3 regions of the Aliamphritea hakodatensis genome follow, and region 2 is predicted to be linked to each of the others. Evidence: riboswitches for the same ligand, from Rfam matches in the RefSeq annotation. Region 2 holds a riboswitch; each other region holds the start of a gene.
The links. Region 2 has a riboswitch for cobalamin ahead of PCI15_RS14955 (DUF4198 domain-containing protein). Riboswitches for the same ligand answer to the same signal wherever they lie in the genome.
Positions count from the first base shown of each region.

Region 1: linked by a shared signal. The riboswitch ahead of bluB (5,6-dimethylbenzimidazole synthase) and the one ahead of PCI15_RS14955 (DUF4198 domain-containing protein) in region 2 are both predicted to bind cobalamin.
Region 3: linked by a shared signal. The riboswitch ahead of PCI15_RS13275 (SRPBCC family protein) and the one ahead of PCI15_RS14955 (DUF4198 domain-containing protein) in region 2 are both predicted to bind cobalamin.

Region 1 covers NZ_AP025281.1:1,580,080-1,583,357, forward strand. Annotated here, with positions in the region: gene PCI15_RS07175 (BatD family protein) at 1-997, shown strand, start outside; cobalamin riboswitch at 1,094-1,291, shown strand; gene bluB (5,6-dimethylbenzimidazole synthase) at 1,336-2,091, shown strand; gene PCI15_RS07185 (sensor domain-containing diguanylate cyclase) at 2,094-3,173, opposite strand.
Region 2 covers NZ_AP025281.1:3,229,598-3,232,875, reverse strand. Annotated here, with positions in the region: gene PCI15_RS14960 (methyl-accepting chemotaxis protein) at 1-727, shown strand, start outside; cobalamin riboswitch at 855-1,150, shown strand; gene PCI15_RS14955 (DUF4198 domain-containing protein) at 1,263-2,069, shown strand; gene cbiM (cobalt transporter CbiM) at 2,127-2,747, shown strand; gene PCI15_RS14945 (NikL family nickel/cobalt ECF transporter subunit) at 2,740-3,278, shown strand, end outside.
Region 3 covers NZ_AP025281.1:2,871,858-2,875,135, forward strand. Annotated here, with positions in the region: gene PCI15_RS13270 (Rieske 2Fe-2S domain-containing protein) at 1-451, opposite strand, end outside; gene PCI15_RS13275 (SRPBCC family protein) at 478-1,653, opposite strand; cobalamin riboswitch at 1,805-1,949, opposite strand; gene PCI15_RS13280 (MATE family efflux transporter) at 2,137-3,278, opposite strand, start outside.

The sequences.
Region 1 (3,278 bases), 1.6 Mb from region 2:
CGAAACCCTGCAGGTGAAAGCCCGTCCGGCGGAATTTACGCCTCAGGAATGGCTGGTGGCGAATAAACTGGATCTTTCTGACAGCTGGAGCCAGCCACCGGAACAAATCCGTCTGGGAGAATCCCTGACCCGAACGGTTACGCTGGCAACGGTGGGGGCCGCCCCTGATCGCTTGCCCACCTTTGAGTTTGCCGATATCCCCGGGATGAATGTCTACGCCGAGCCGCTGCAAAATACGGAAGATCTCAACAGCCGGGGGGTTATCAATGCCCGCCAGCGCAGTGTGGCATTCGTGCCGGTGAAGCCCGGACTGATTGAAATTCCTGAGCTGGTCGTCAGGTGGTGGAACAGTACGGAAAACCGGGCAGAACAGGCCCGTTTACCGGCCCGGACGATTGAAGTGTTGCCAGCTGCCACAGGCCGTTCCGCGAGTGTACCTGCTGCACCGGCACAGCCGGCAGCGCCGTTACTGCCAGCATCTCCTTTGCCGGAGGCGGAGCCACAGATTATTTATCAGCCTGCGCCGCTGGCTTCCTGGTTACTGTGGGCGAATCTGTTCTGGGCCTGTCTGGCGCTGGTGCTGATTGTCGTGCTCCTGAAGCAACGCCGGCAGATAAGGGAGCTTCAGCCGGTTTCTGAAGCGGATTCGCTGTCTGAAAGGTCTGTGTTAGCGGATGGCTTTTCTGATGTGCAGCGGGCGCTGGCGGGTCAGCAACTGGCGGCGATTCATCAGGCTGTTCAGCACTGGGGCAATCGCTGTTACCGGTCGGGTTTATTGCCAGCCAGCGGTATCACGGGACTGAAGGCCTTAGCCGGTGATGACCTGACAGCACAGCTGGTACTGCTGGAGCGGGCGCTGTTTGCTTCGTCTGAAACCAGCGGCCCGGATCTGGATACACTGGGTACTGGTTTGGCTGAGTTGCATACACAGTTATCTGCGTTGCGATCCGGGCAGCAAAAAACGGCAGGTTTGTCAGCCTTTTATCCCGGCCAGTAACAGGCCGAAAGGGATGCGAATAGTTTGATCCGGATCGGTTTAACGGCGGATTGTGCTTGCCCGCCGCCGGCAAATTTTATATAACCGCTGGCAGACAATTTATATCCGCATACAGGTGCCCTGAGCTGTTTAACAGTGACGGGAGAATCGGGAATCCGGTGTGAGTCCGGAACGTGCCCAACGCTGTGAAGGGGATTCTGTAAACAGGCATTTGCCAGCCACTGAGTGATCTCGGGAAGGTGTTTACAGAAGCTGATCCTGAGTCAGAAGACCGGCCTGTAGGTATCAGAAAAGTGTTTGGACAGACACTTATCGCCACCATATCAAGGGGAATACCTATGGGGCATCCAACAACTGATTTTCCGCATCAGGAAACCATTCGTTTTACTTCACAGGACCGTGACGGTCTGTATAAAACCATTTTTAACCGCCGGGATGTCCGTGGGCAGTTCCGGCCGGACAGCATTCCTGACGAGGTGCTCAGCCGGGTGCTGTACGCAGCTCACCATGCGCCGTCGGTAGGTTTCATGCAGCCCTGGGATTTTATGCTGATTCGCGATGCCGGGGTGCGTCAGCAGGTGAAAGGCCTGTTTGATACGGCCCATGATGAAGCGGCAGATATGTTTTCAGAAGAAAAGCGGGACACCTACCGCTCCCTGAAGCTTGAGGGGATTCTGGAGTCACCGCTGAACATTTGTATTACCTGTGACCGTAGCCGGACCGGCCCGACGGTGATTGGCCGTACCCATATTCCGGAAATGGACATGTACAGCAGCGTATGTGCGGTACAGAACCTGTGGTTAGCTGCCCGGGCGGAAGGGTTGGGGATTGGCTGGGTTAGCATTATGGACCCGGAAAAGCTTCAGGATGTGCTGGGCATTCCCCGGGATATCGTGCCGGTTGCCTATCTGTGTATTGGCTATGTGGATCACTTCTATAAACGGCCGGAGCTTGAATCGGCCGGCTGGTTACCCCGGACACCGCTGGAAAGCCTGCTGCATTTTGATCAGTGGGGGAACCGGGATACCGCCGGGCAGGAAGGGATTACCGAAGCGGTTGTTGCTCAGGCTGATTTTCCTCATCAGCCTTTCTGAGGTCAGGGTGTCGGGGCGGTCGCTGGTCCTGTGACTGATCCGGTAACAATACAGTTACGGCCCTGACGTTTGGCATCGAGCAGGGCTTTATCCGCGCTGTCGAATAAAGCCTCTGCAGGCTGCCCCTGGTATTCTGCAACGCCAATGCTGATGGTCAGCTTTTCGCCGTCAAAACCGTTTTCCTGAATACTTTTCCGGCAGGCTTCGGCCAGTTTTAACGCGCCCTGCAGCGGTGTGTCCGGCAGGAGTATGACAAATTCTTCACCGCCGTAGCGGGCACAGAAATCCTGATGCCGGACCCTTTGTCTCAGCAGTCCGGCTACCCTGATGAGTACCTGATCACCAAAACTGTGGCCGCGGTTGTCATTCAGAATCTTAAAGTGATCAATGTCGATAACCAGCAGGCTGAGCGGGGTTTCCCGGGTACCGGCGTGGTGGGTTTCGCGGCTGAGTTCAGTGTTAAACGCGCGGCGGTTATTCAGCCCGGTAAGTTCGTCAGTCAGGGTCAGGCGGCGCAGTTCGCTGTTGGCACTGTCCAGCCGCTGTCTGGATTCATTCAGTTGCCGCTCCCGTGCTTCCAGTACTTTGAGAGATTTTCTCAGCCGAAGCAGTTGCATCACCTGATTTGCCAGTGCCGTCAGCGCGCGGGTCTGTTCTTCGCTGATGTCCTGTGGTTGGGTATCTACCGCACAGAGGGTGCCCAGCGCCATACCGGCGTCGTCAATCAGCGGTACCCCGGCGTAAAACCGGACGTGGGGCGGGTGGGTGACCATGCCGATGTCTTTCACCCGCGGATCTTTGTGGGTATCGGGCACGATGAAAGGATCAGCACCCATAATGGTCTGGGAGCAGATAGCAAAGCCCCGGGGGACTTCTTCAGGGGCGATGTTATACCGGGCTTTATGCCATTTCCGTTCGCCATCAACAAAGGCAACCATGGCTTTATCCACCCCGCAGACAAAGGCCGCCAGCCTGGCGATATCGTCGTAGGCCTGTTCGGGCAGGGTGTCGAGAATATCGTAATCTTCAAGCGCCAGCAGCCGTTCTGATTCGTTATCCGGAAGAGGGAACGCGTACGTCATATCATTACCTGTTGCTGTGAATGTTTCTTTCCGTGTAAAAGCATTCTTATTGCCTGGATTTTGCCGCCGGGTTTCAGGCTGGCAAGATCTGTATCAACGCATAGT
Region 2 (3,278 bases):
GATTGCCAGTGCCGTTCATGAGATGGAGGCGGCAATGGCGGAGATAGCCGGGAATACTGAGAACACCTCAGCAACTGCCCGGAATTCTTTGCATCAGGCAGAGCAGAGTAAAACCAGTAACGCCGAGCTGATTGGCAGTATAAGAAGCCTGGCGGATCAGGCCAGTGATACAGACACTGAAGTGAAGACGTTGCAGAAAGAAAGCGAAGAAATAGGTTCGGTGCTGGGGGTCATTAAATCAATTGCCGAGCAAACCAACCTGCTGGCGCTGAATGCATCTATTGAAGCTGCGCGCGCCGGTGAGCAGGGCCGGGGTTTTGCTGTGGTTGCTGATGAGGTGCGCTCGCTGGCCGAACGGACGCAGAGCTCTGCCAGTGAAATCGAAGGGATGATTTCCCAGTTACAGACCCGCACGAACCGTGCCACTGAACTGATGTCTGTGAGTCTCAGTCGCAGCCAGCAAAGTGCAGAGCATGCAGAGGCCAGCATTGATATGCTTGATACGATTACACAGGATGCCGAAACCATTGTGGATATGACCGCGCAGGTGGCAGCGGCGACTGAAGAGCAGGCGAATGTGGCCGGTGAGATCAACCAGAATGTCGATAAAATTCGCCTGATTATTGATGATGCCAGCGCCCAGACGCAACTGAATGTAACAGCCAGCGACGAGGTGGCTGCTCAGGCTCAGCAGCTGAAGCTGGCGGTGGGGCAGTTTGTTACCTGAGGGCGCCGTTTGGCCGACCTGTACAGCCGTCTTCCGGCGGCTGTTTTTTTCCCTTCTGAAGACCTTATTTTATTAAATTGCGACATTTAACCGGCGCTGATTGACAACCTTTGAGCGGTGCAGGTATTGTGCGGTTTCGTTACTGAGTTGCGTGGTAAAACACGTGGAATAAAGGGATGTAAATGCCTTTTTTCGGGAAGTTGGTGCGTTAACGCTGTTGTGCTGCTGTTGTAATTGCCAAATTATGCAGCCATCAGTTCAGACAATCCCAACACTGCCCCCGCAACGGTAAACCGATAAAACTGTTTCATAACGCCACTGCGAGCTGATGGTTCCCCCGGGAATCATATTATGTGGGAAGGCGAAACAGGGGACGAAAGTCCGTCGGTGAGTCCGGAGACCGGCTTGGTAGCTTGTTATAACTAGGTGTTGCGGAGGGCTTCACCGAGGTACAGTTTTTGTATCTTCCCACAAAAAACTGCACTGACTCCTCCCAACTCTGGCTGTATTTTTATTCAGACGGAGCAAATCAAACGTGTTCAATTTTAAGCAGTTATCTGCCGCTTTAGTTTTAGGTTCTTCCCTGGTTGCCGGCACAGCGCAGGCTCACTTTCAGCTGGTCTATACTCCTGAATCGCTGCGGGATAAAGGCGGTGAAGTCACTCTGAAAATGCCATTTACCCATCCGGCTGCCAGCGGTCACGTCATGAAAATGGGTGAACCGCAGGAATTCTTCATGGTTCGCAAGGGTAAGAAGACAGATTTGATGGACAAGCTGGAGTCGATTGAGTGGACCAGTGCAGTGGATACCGGCCCGGCATACGAAGCGACTGTTAAGCTTCGCGGTCTGGGTGACAATGTATTTGTCATGACGCCGGAACCTTATATGGAAGCGGAAGAAGATATCTACATTCAGCAGATTACCAAGAACATCATTAACGTTGGCAGCCTGCCAACGGACTGGAACGAAGAGCTGGGTCTGAAGGCCGAGATCGTGCCGCTGACTAAGCCATACGCGATTTATGAAGGCGGCACCTTTACCGGTGTGGTTAAAGGCGATGGCGAGCCGGTTCCGTTTGCTGAAATCGAAGTTGAATACATGAACTACGAGCCGGAAATGGACAATAACCGTTTCGCGGCTGAAGCGGAAATTACGCCGCCGGCAGACGCCTTTGTCACCATGACGATCTTTGCGGATGCCAACGGTACCTTTACCTTCGGTATTCCAAAAGCCGGTCACTGGGGCTTTGCTGCGCTGGGTGTAGGCCCGGATACTGAATACAAGGGTAAAGAGCTGTCTCAGGATGCGGTTATCTGGGTTCAGGCGCACGAATTTAACTAAACACTGCAACCGGCGGCCCTTCACAGGGACGCCGGTTTAACAGTTTCAGGAACAGCTATGCATATAGTAGATGGCGCGCTTTCCGAACCGGTTCTGGCCGGTGGTGCATTACTGGCGCTGGCCGGTGTCGCCTACGGTCTGAAGAAGATGGATTATGAGCACCTGCCACAAGTCGGTGTTTTGTCCGCTGCATTTTTTATCGCTTCTTACATTCACCTGCCAATCGGTTTTTCCAGTGTTCACCTTATCCTTAACGGCCTGATAGGTCTGGCATTAGGCTGGGCAGCATTTCCTGCGTTGCTGGTTGCGCTGATTTTACAGGCGGTTTTCTTTGGTTTCGGCGGTTTTCTGGTATTGGGGGTAAATACCTTCAATATAGCGCTGCCGGCGGTGATGGTGTATTTCCTTTGCAGGCATGGGATTGCCTCGTCTTCTCCCAGGGTTGCGGCTATCTGGGGAGCAATAGGCGGTGCCGGTGCGGTGGCTGTGACCACTGTGATGGTTGCCGGATCTCTGGCGTTATCCGGAGAAGCATTCTGGCTGGCGGCCAAGGCAACCCTGATCGCACACATTCCGGTAATGCTGGTGGAAGGTTTTGTCACCGCGGCTGCAGTGTTGCTGATCCGCAAGGTTAAGCCTGAGTTCCTGCATCTCGCGGAGGATTGGGATAATGCGTAAATTTTTTGTCTTGCTGGTGATGCTGTTTGCATTGCCGGCCAGTGCTCACAACGTAGTGGGCGGTGTTTATGCCATCGGCAGCACCATTGAAGGTGAAGCCGGTTTTTCAAACGGCGATATGGCGTCGGCCGGCACTAAAGTGACGGTCACTGATCCGGCGGGTAATGTACTGCTGGAAACTGAAACCGATGAAGAGGGTTTCTTTACCTTTGAAGCGGCCGCCCGGGTTGATCACCTGTTCCGGATGGAAATGGGCAGTGGCCACGTGCTGGAAATGATCCTGCCTGCTGATGAGTTACCCGCCTCTCTGGTCGGTGGTGCAGTGGCTTCGGCAAAGCCGGCGGCAAAAGCGTCAGGCGGTACGGCGGTACAGTATGATGACGCGGCCATGCAGGGCATGATCGAAAAAGCAGTTGCCAAGCAGGTTAAGCCGTTACGCAAAGAGCTGCGGGCCTTCCAGGAGAAAGCCGGTTTGCAGGATGTTCTTGGCGGTATTGGCTATATCTTTGGCCTGTGTGGCATTGGTATGTG
Region 3 (3,278 bases), 360 kb from region 2:
TTTCATCCGTCAGATGTACGAAGACAAAACCATCATGTTCCGCTACTGCAAACTTCTTGAGCGGAAACTCATCGATGTTGATTTCATCCATCATGTTACGGGCAAAAACCAGCTGACCGTTCAGATCGTACGTCCACTGATGATAAGGACACACCAGATTTGGCGCATTACCTTTGTCCTGCTGGCACACCCGTGAACCACGGTGCCGGCAACTGTTATTCAAAGCGACGATTTCAGCATCATTATTACGGACTAAAATCACAGGATAGTGACCCGCCTGAACCGTAATGTAGTCACCATTAGCAGGAATCTGGCTGCTATGGCCAGCAAAAATCCAGTCACTGTACCACTGCTCATGCAGTTCAGATTTAGAACTTTCGTGGCTCTGGTAAATCAGTTCCTGATTGTCTTCAGTTCCACAGGGGCGGCTTGTCGAAGTTGTTGTTGTCATTATCAGATCTCTTACTGCCGTGAGTTTCAGCTCAGGCGTGCCTGCAAAGTGTTGCTGTACCATTCAATAAACTGAATAACACCGTCTTCCTGATTTTCCGAGTACGGGCCGGATGAATACAGCGGTGAATTAATGCCCCGCTGGTTCTCTTCCACCAGGTGCTTATCCTGAGCATTGGTGGCTTCCCATACTTCCAGCAGCTCCGCCGGGTTGTAATCCACATTTTCTTCAGCATCAGCCCGCACCATCCACTTAGTGGTCACCAGTGTGGTCTGCGGCCCCAGTGGCAACATACGGAAAGAAATAACGTGATCACCCAGAAAGTGATTCCAGGTATTCGGGTAATGGAACAACACCAGGGCACCGACATTTGGCAGCGCTTCATCGCACAGCGGCTTGGCGACCGCATCTTCGCCGCTCATGGTGTAGCTGGTGAAGTCTTTGAGCAGTGGCATACGGGCCACCCGGAAGTCGCCTTTATCGGAAATTTTAAAACGGCTTGGCAAACCGGCTTCTTCACAGCGCTCCCAGTGATCAGACACCATGGCAGGCACTTCGCCCGTCGGGCTGACACCGGTGACCGCCGGGTCTTCCGGGTAAGTAATGATCAGTTCCGGATGGTTACTCAGGCAGTGATAACATTCGCGGTTATTCTCGAATACCAGCTTCCAGTTACCTTCTTCAATGATGGAAGACTGGGCAGCAATTTTCACATTGGCCATGCTGTGCGGTGCCATATACGGCTCGACCACACTGCTGAACGCCGCAAAATCTTCCGGCGCATCCGCCAGGCAAACAAACAGATAGCTCTGCACACTGTTCAGCGCTACCGGCTGCAGCTGTGCTTCTTCCTCACCCAGGGATTCGCCATCCAGCTGATACTGAATTGTCGCACCGCTGTCACCCAGGGTCAGTTGGTTACCGCTCTCTTCGTTACACAGCGGATAGCCGCTGACCGGACAACGGTTATAGAAGGCTTTCAGGGATTCACCCTGATTGATGATGACGATGTTATGCTCGCCCAGAGGCAGGGTCATGTAATCGCCGGTATTGGCTAACTCAAAATCATGGCCGACAAATATCCAGTCTTTGTACCAGATATTTTCCAGATCCATCTGATAAAGCGCAGGGTCATTGTAAAATTTGCCAGCCAGACTGAAGTTCTTTGGCTTATTGGCAAGCTCGGTAAGTACGTGTTGCATAGGGCCGCCTACACTAAAAAAGCAATAGCATCTCAGGCGGTGAACAGCATGAATTGTTACAGCTTTTTCTGGCAAGGGATAACCCTGCAGCCAAGCCGCAATTCAGTTTTGTTGTCCACCGCAACCTTAATCACCAGGCTCCGTGCCTGGTATCCAGTTTGTGACTTAGGTGGGATCGGGCTAAAAACGCATCTTTATCAGAAAACGTTCTCACCGTTACGGGGATAGCAACAGAGTTTCACTGTTTTCACCAACCCGCCGCTTGTGACGGCGTGTCCTAAGTGGCGCCAGTATCGCAAAAAAAAACTTCGGTCATTGCTTAAAAACGACCATTCCAGACCCAAAAAAGCCGGTGAAAAGGTCGTAAGTCGCATAAAAGCAGGGTATGAGTCGCAATCAGATGCAGAAAAAACAGCCTCTCAGATACCGTGATCCTTAAAACACAGGGAAAACTGTTTTTTCAGCCGGAAAAGAGAGAATGCTTCAGTGGGCCGGCAGCCAGACTTGCTGTCGCACCATCCGGTAGAGACGTCGCGCCTGGAACATTGCACTGAGCAACACCCCACACATAAAGCCGGCCCAGAAGCCAAATACACCATACTGCTCACCCCACAGATCAGTGAGCCCAAGGCTGTAACCCAGTGGAAACCCGATTGCCCAGTAAGATGTTAGCTGGATCAGCATCGGCATACGGGTATCCTGAAACCCTCTGAGCACCTGGATACACCACACCTGCAGCGCATCGAATACAAAGAACAGCGGTGCGAATACCAGCATGCTCGCTGACAGTGCGATTACCGCCGCATCCCGGACGAACAACCCGGGTACCCTGTCATGCCAGATCATGATCAGCGCGCCAGACACCAGACTGAATACCAGCACCATAGCCAGCCCCACTTTCAGTTGCTGGTGTACACCGCGGGTATCCTCCCGGCCGATACTGTGCGAAGCGCGAATGGCGGTTGCCTGGCCGATACACAGCCCGACCATCAGCACCAGCGCCGCCACCTGGATGGTAATCTGGTGCGCCCCCATTGAACTGACACCTAAAGGCGCGATCAGTAACGCAGAAATATTAAAATAGCCTTCTTCCGCCAGCAGCATCAGACCGATGGGCAGGCCAAGGCCCAGAATCGCTTTAATCCGCTGTTTGTCGACCCCCGGCCAGCGCTGGTAAACACGGTAACCTTTCAGCTTCGGATGTTTCGCCGCGTACACGCACAGCGCAACAGTCCATAAAGCGTACAGCGAAGCCGAGGTGACCGCACAGCCAACCCCGCCCATGCCTTCAAATGGCCCGACGCCAAATACAAACACATAATCCAGCAACAGATTCAACGGTAAAATAAGCAGGCTGGTCAGCGCAATGAAGCGGGTCAGCCCGTGACTTTCCAGCAGATTCATAACGACAATAAAGACGCCGATCGCCGGAAAGCCCAAACCGATAATGCTGATATAGCCCTGCGCAATGCGGGTTTCAGTGTCCCCCGCGCCCAGCCCGGGCAGCCAGCCGGGAATAATCCAGCTCAGCGCCGTCATTATCAGCCCCAGCGTTACCGCCAGAATCATTCCCTGTTGCACTTCACCGGTGACGTTCGCGCCATCATCCGCACCGTAAAATCGCG